Regions from separate parts of the Agarivorans sediminis genome, predicted to be linked through region 3. Evidence: predicted binding sites of a transcription regulator. Region 3 holds the regulator's gene; each other region holds the start of a gene.

Region 1 (2,276 bases), 1.1 Mb from region 3:
ACACCGTTACCGTTCAGGTCAATCCAGGCGCTCAAGTAACCGCTGGCCGAGCTATCAACTTGAATCACAAAGTCTAAGCCTACTTGCACATCAGTCACAAAAGCTATGCCATCTTCATCATCAAATAGCCGCGAGCTGTCATCACTTTTGGGGTAAACATAAGCATCAGCTTCACCATCGACGTAGCTGCCTAAGCGAATACCACCTTCCACCAATTGATGCCTCGCTCCATTGCTGGCTAAAGACGTGCCAAAACTATCAGGCGCATCACCAAAATCAATCGTGGCATCGTCAACAGCAACAATCGGTGCAATGGCACAACGCGCGCCATCGTTATTGCTTGAAGCTGGCCCCTGAGCATACAGTTCAGCCGTGGGCTGGGCTTGAGCAATATCAATTTGAAATACTAGCCCATCGTTATTACGGCTTATATACAAGTTACCGTCTACATCGAAATATACGGCGCCAAAGGTGCCGGTTTGCCCCACATTGGCTAAGTTTTCACTGGCCCCTGTACTGGGATTCACTTTCCATAATATGCCTCGGTTATCTACGCTATATAACATCCCATTATCTGGATGGAACGCCATGTCGAAGATGCGTAGATTTAACGTACTACCATCAACCACCCTCTCCATTTGAAGATAATCAGGAGCACCTTCATCAAGCGGAACACGATATAAGCCACGCGAAGAGCCACTGCTATAGAGATAGTGGGCATTATTGTCTACTGCCACATCACCCACATAGAAGTTCACATTGCTATCAATGCCATTCCAGTTTAATGCTAAGGGCTCTACTTGGTAGTCGTTACCGATTCTTGCTAAGGTTCCATGCTGATAACTCCAGGCATATAAGTAGTCATCATGTAGGTTAAAACCAATAGCATTTAGCTTACCGCTGGTGCCCATATCGGTAGATAATGTTTGATAAAAACCAGTGGCGAGGTTTACACCAAATAACTGAGCGACATTTTGTTGAACTAAAAATGCTTGAGTGGGGCAACTTGAAAATGCAGCACCGTAACTACTCAACGGCGAGCAGATAACGGCAAAAGCCAGTGGTTTCCATAGTTTCATAATCAATCCTATCGTTTAGGGGACAGTGCCAATTACACCTACTCAGCAAAAGCCAGGCCAAAAATATAACCATATGATTTTTATGAATTATTAGATAGGTAAAGAATGAAATAAGCGCCCATTCGCAAGTTGCAAATAGGTGATGACACAGTGAGGTATTCTCGAAAAGAGCAAGGCTTAAAGTAAAAACCAGCCATACTCATCAGCCTAACGCTAACCATGTTAGACCTACAAAAAAGCCCTATTAAAGGGCGTTATTTACAGATGATTACTCGCCATAGGGCTTATGAGACTTCAGCCTCTTCCCAAGCTTGTTTTTTACGATAAATGGTTGAAGGGCTTACATCTAATAACTCAGCGGCTTTGGGGATATTGCCATCACAATGATCAATGGCATGCTCTATCGCCTCTTTTTCAGTGATCCATAAAGGTTGGATTTGATATTGGCTAGTCCCGGTGAGTTGCGCATTATTGCTTAGGTCCTCTAACTCTTCTGCATGGCGACCATCTTTGCCAATGGTACCTTCGGGTACAAGTACATTAAGAGGAGGGGGAAGCTGGCTGGCCAATACCTCTTTTCCATCATGTAATACGCAGATGTTACGAATAACATTCTGTAATTGGCGTACATTACCGGGCCAATCATAATTGCTCATCACGGTGGCGGTAAGACTAGAAAAACGACGAAACTGTTTCCCCTCTTCTTTGGCATAACGACGTAAGAACTTTTGAGCGATGCCTGGCACATCTAAACCGCGCTCGCGTAAAGGGGGAAGATGGATCGGCACAACGTATAAACGATAATAAAGATCTTCTCTAAAACGCCCTGCTTGCACTTCCTCCCATGGGTCGCGGTTTGTGGCGCATAAAAAGCGTACATCCACCTGCTCTTCTTGGCTTCCACCCACCTTTTGAAAACGCCCCGTTTGCACAAAACGTAACAGCTTGGTTTGCAAATCCATGTCCATTTCGCCGATTTCATCTAAGAACAAGGTACCGCCATGGGCCTGTGAAGCGGCCCCTGCGCGCTGTGCTGACGCTCCGGTAAAGGCGCCTTTAACATGACCAAAAATTTCGCTTTCCATTAGATCTTTAGGTATCGCACCGCAGTTGATCGCAACAAACGGCTTTTCAGCACGCCCTCCTTGTTTGTGAATTGCTTCAGCGCACACTTCTTTACCAGTGCCACTTTCACCG
Region 2 (2,276 bases), 460 kb from region 3:
TCATTGGCTAAAGTAAGCTGGCTAAAGGTTATTAGGGCGAGTGCGATTACGATTTTATTCATTATCAACTTTGATTCCTTGTTACATCAGAGGTTAATCAATTAACCTCGCAACAGTATCTAATGAACCGCAGGTAAAAAAAAGACAAAAAAATACGAAACACAGAGTATTTCGTATTTTTGTTTAAACAGGGAAGTTTAATTTTAAGCTTGGCGCTTCTTACTGCGTAAGGCTAAGCCAAACAGGCCTGCAGCAAACAGCAGCACGGTTCCTGGTTCGGGCACACTGGTAGCAGGCTGTACAGAGTTTCCACTTACTCCAGCTAACTTGAAGCCATCATTGTTACTAGACCAATTTAAGTCGCCAAATATTGGATTATAAGCGCCAATTAACCAGTACTTAGATGAAGCACTAGTAGTAATTGATTGGTAAGCATAAGCATCAGCATTGCTGACTTCAGCTTCAGTAGTCCAACCTAAACCGGCTAAATCTGCCCAAGTCTTCCTATGAAGTGCTGGTGCGTTGTCACCCGAATAAGCTAAAACAGAAACATCAGCATGGCTTGAACCTTGATTGTTACGATCTACGTAATCCTCTTGAGCCCACCCCAGAGTAAACCCAGCTAAATTGACCGCTTCGTCAAAAGTTAACAATACCATGTCAAAATCGTTGCCATAGCTGTCAATTGAATGACCAGGAGTGCTGTTGCCCTCATCTCTATTTTGAGACATCAAACCCCAACGATCATCGTAGGTAAGCTTAGTAGAAAGAATCTGCGAGTCGTTAGGTCGACGTGTATCAGACCAACCTTTAATGCTCAAGCCATCAAGGGTCATCGTGTTACCGTAACCGTTTGAATTGCCACCGCTCAATACACCATCATCAAAGTCCCAGACTTGCTCTGCTGAAAAAGCCGATAAAGATATGGCACAGCTGGCTACTAATAAAATTTGTTTAAACACAACGCCTCCAAATTTAGCATTCTGTAGATAAAAAGATTAACTTACCGCTAACAAAGCAAATATCAAGCCAACAAAAATAAACCTTTATATACAACAACTTAAAAACAAACAATTCAAAAAAAAACGTTGACTGTAAAGAATACTGACAAAAAACGTAGCTTTTAAAAACACCTAGCTGTTAAAAACCCGTAAATACGCTTAAAAGTGTTTCGCTTATACTAACATTACTGTTCAATAATCACACTACCAGTAACGTTCAACAGTAATTTGGCCTGGTTTACGACGTAAGTTTTTACTTAGCCCCTTTTGCTCCAGTATGGCTTGCGCATCGGTGATCATTGCTGGGTTGCCACACATGATCACCTGCGAGGTGGTAGGATCTAATGTTAGGCCAACTTGCTGCTCTAATAGGCCATTTTCTATGGCCTCTGGGATTCGGCTTCTTATTCCACCGGCATGATCTTCACGCGTGACCATAGGCTGATAAACAAACTGTTTCGAGTAGCGCTGCAGGTAATCATTCACCAATGTTTGGTAAGCCAAATCTTTGGCCTGTCTGACACCGTAAACCAAGATGATTTTGTCAAAACGTTGCCAAGGCTGAGGGGTTTCAAGCATAGAGAAATAAGGCCCAATGCCAGTGCCAGTACCAATAAGCCATAAGTGTTTGCCTGCTGGCACTTCATCTAACACCATAAACCCAGCAGCAGTCGTGGATACTTCAATCGTGTCGCCAACAGCTAAACAATGAAGATTAGGTGAAAGTAACCCCTCCTCTACTTTAATCGCCAGTATTTCAAGGTAGTCAGTATTGGGAGGATTTACCAAAGAGTAGGCTCGAGCAACTCGCTTACCGTCGCGCATTTCAGACAGCTTAATAAATTGGCCTGCGGTAAATGGAGAAATATCAGCTTGGATACGCAGGCTAAATAGCTCTTCGTTCCAATCTATACGTTGTATAACCTTGCCCTCTGTCCACATAAAAGCTCCTAATCACTAAGGTGTCAAATCATTCATGTACTGCGATGGTTTCACTTTGATGGTCAACAAAAATCAGTTTACTGGTGTCATATCCCGCCGCTTTAGCCTGTTGAAGCAAATCACTTAGCGTTTGATGCTCTATTTCAGGTGTTCGAGCTAACAACCATAAATACTCTCTACTCGGGCCGGCTACCAATGCATATTGATAGTCAAGCTCATCTAAAACGAACACCACATAAGCACCATAGAAAGGCCTAAAAAATGAAACTTTAAGATGTGCAATATCAGGTGTCTCAACAAAGTGGGCGATACCTTCAGCTTCAAACCACTGAT
Region 3 (2,276 bases):
TATTCTCGCGGTTCTCGAAACACGTAAAGACCTTGATAAAGAGCAACAAAATGGAGCGCTTGACGACTTATTAGAAGAGTTCCATATTGGCCATATTCGCAAAAATTTGGGTATGAGTTTGTCGGGTGGAGAACGTCGCCGAGTAGAAATAGCACGAGCCTTGGCAGCTGCACCAAAGTTTATTTTGCTTGACGAACCCTTCGCTGGAGTAGATCCTATTTCAGTGATTGATATTAAAAAAATTATCGAACACCTGCGCGATAGAGGCCTTGGAGTACTGATTACCGATCACAATGTGAGAGAAACCCTCGATGTTTGTGAGCATGCCTATATCGTTAGCCAAGGCGAATTGATAGCCTCAGGGAAGCCCAAAGAGATACTTGAAAATGAACATGTGAAACGAGTTTATCTCGGCGAGCAATTCAAGCTATAGTTAAAGTGTATCTAGAAAAATATAATAAGAAGAAGGAACAGCGGTAATTAATGAAAGCATCTTTGCAGTTGCGTCTTGGTCAGCAATTAACCATGACACCTCAGTTACAACAGGCCATACGCTTACTTCAGCTATCAACGCTGGATTTACAGCAAGAGATTCAAGAGGCACTGGAAAGTAACCCACTTCTTGAGGCGGATGAGTCGCAGCCAAGCGACAGTGACTCAGTTGAAAAGTCGGCCAACGAAAGAAGTGATGAGGCGGAAAACAGCCAGCCTGAAGTTGACTCTAGCCAAATTGAAGCCGGTGATGCCATTTCCCAAGACACGGTTGCTGAAGACCTACCCGTTGATTCAACATGGGATGATATATATAGCGCCAGTTCTGGCCCTGCGAGTTCAGGCTCTGCTAGTGGCGGCGAAGACAACGACATGTTGTTTCAAGGCGAAACCGTCGACTCCTTACAAGACCATCTATTGTGGCAAATGCGTTTAACTCCCTTTAGTGAAGTAGATCAAGCCATCGCATTAGCGATTATTGATGCGGTTGATAACTCAGGTTACCTCACTCAAGACTGTGACCAACTACTTGAAGGCTTACGCTCCAGTGATAATAACGCACTAGATGTAGAATTAGACGAAGTAGAAGCGGTGCTAAAACGTATTCAACATTTTGACCCCGTCGGCATTGCTGCTCGCTCCTTACAAGAGTGTTTAATGATTCAATTAAGTCGTTTTGCTGAAGAAACACCTTGGTTGAAAGAAGCCAGAGAGGTCGTATCAAATCATATCGACGTATTGGCCAACCGGGATTTTCGTTTATTAGCTCGCAAAACCAAACTCAAAGAAGAACAGCTACGCGAAGTAATGCGTTTAATCCACACCCTTGAGCCACGCCCCGGCAATGCGGTAGAACCGAATCAAGCGCAGTATGTAATTCCCGACGTATCCGTTATAAAACGCCAGGGCCGCTGGGTAGTAGAATTAAACCCGGATGCCATGCCTAAACTACGAGTCAATTCTCACTATGCGTCTTTGAGCAAAACGTCAAATGCTACCGATACTCAATTCATTCGCAGCCACCTACAAGAAGCGAAATGGTTCATAAAAAGTATTGAGAGCCGTAACGAAACCTTATTAAAAGTATCCAACTGTATCGTTCACCACCAACAAGCATTTTTTGAATATGGTGCTGAAGCAATGAAACCAATGGTGTTGAACGATGTGGCTGAAGCAGTAGAAATGCATGAATCGACCATTTCTCGGGTGACAACCCAAAAATTTATGCATACTCCCCGCGGAATTTTCGAATTAAAGTATTTTTTCTCTAGCCACGTGGCTACAGACGGAGGTGGGGAATGCTCATCTACCGCGATTCGCGCACTCATTAAGAAACTGGTTGCTGCCGAAAATACCAACAAACCACTCAGTGATAGCAAGATAGCTGACATTTTGGCAGATCAGGGGATCAAGGTGGCGAGGCGCACGATAGCAAAATATCGTGAGTCTTTAGCGATTCCACCTTCTAACCAACGTAAAAGCCTTATATAACGGCCACAAAAGGGGACAAGATATATGCAAATTAATCTTACTGGACACCATGTAGAAATTACTGAATCACTAAAAGAATATGTCCACACTAAGTTTGCCAAACTGCAACGACGTTTTGAACAAATCAACAATGTTCACGTCATCCTCAACGTAGAAAAGCTCAATCAAATTGCCGAAGCTACCTTGCACCTTAATGGCGGAGAGCTGTTTGCCACTGCAGAGCACTCTGATATGTATGCCGCCATTGATAGCCTCATTGATAAACTTGACCGCCAAGTTATTAAACACAAAGA

Evidence for each region. The regulator sigma-54, encoded in region 3, starts transcription at its own class of promoters, with help from an activator protein. The targets are predictions, from matches to a motif close to GTTGGCACGNNNNTNGNNT.
Region 1: M0C34_RS12095 (LruC domain-containing protein) is a predicted target of sigma-54. The motif match lies at 1,123-1,141, and genes of this name have one in related genera.
Region 2: xdp1 (exosortase-dependent surface protein XDP1) is a predicted target of sigma-54. The motif match lies at 1,016-1,034, and genes of this name have one in related genera.

The regions. Positions count from the first base shown of each region.
Region 1 is NZ_CP096670.1:2,675,224-2,677,499, forward strand. Features, by position in the region: gene M0C34_RS12095 (LruC domain-containing protein) at 1-1,079, opposite strand, end outside; gene M0C34_RS12100 (sigma-54-dependent transcriptional regulator) at 1,364-2,276, opposite strand, start outside.
Region 2 is NZ_CP096670.1:3,353,709-3,355,984, forward strand. Features, by position in the region: gene M0C34_RS15215 (tetratricopeptide repeat protein) at 1-62, opposite strand, end outside; gene xdp1 (exosortase-dependent surface protein XDP1) at 204-962, opposite strand; gene M0C34_RS15225 (ferredoxin--NADP reductase) at 1,206-1,943, opposite strand; gene M0C34_RS15230 (lipocalin family protein) at 1,972-2,276, opposite strand, start outside.
Region 3 is NZ_CP096670.1:3,808,951-3,811,226, forward strand. Features, by position in the region: gene lptB (LPS export ABC transporter ATP-binding protein) at 1-433, shown strand, start outside; gene M0C34_RS17350 (RNA polymerase factor sigma-54) at 484-1,983, shown strand; gene hpf (ribosome hibernation promoting factor) at 2,008-2,276, shown strand, end outside.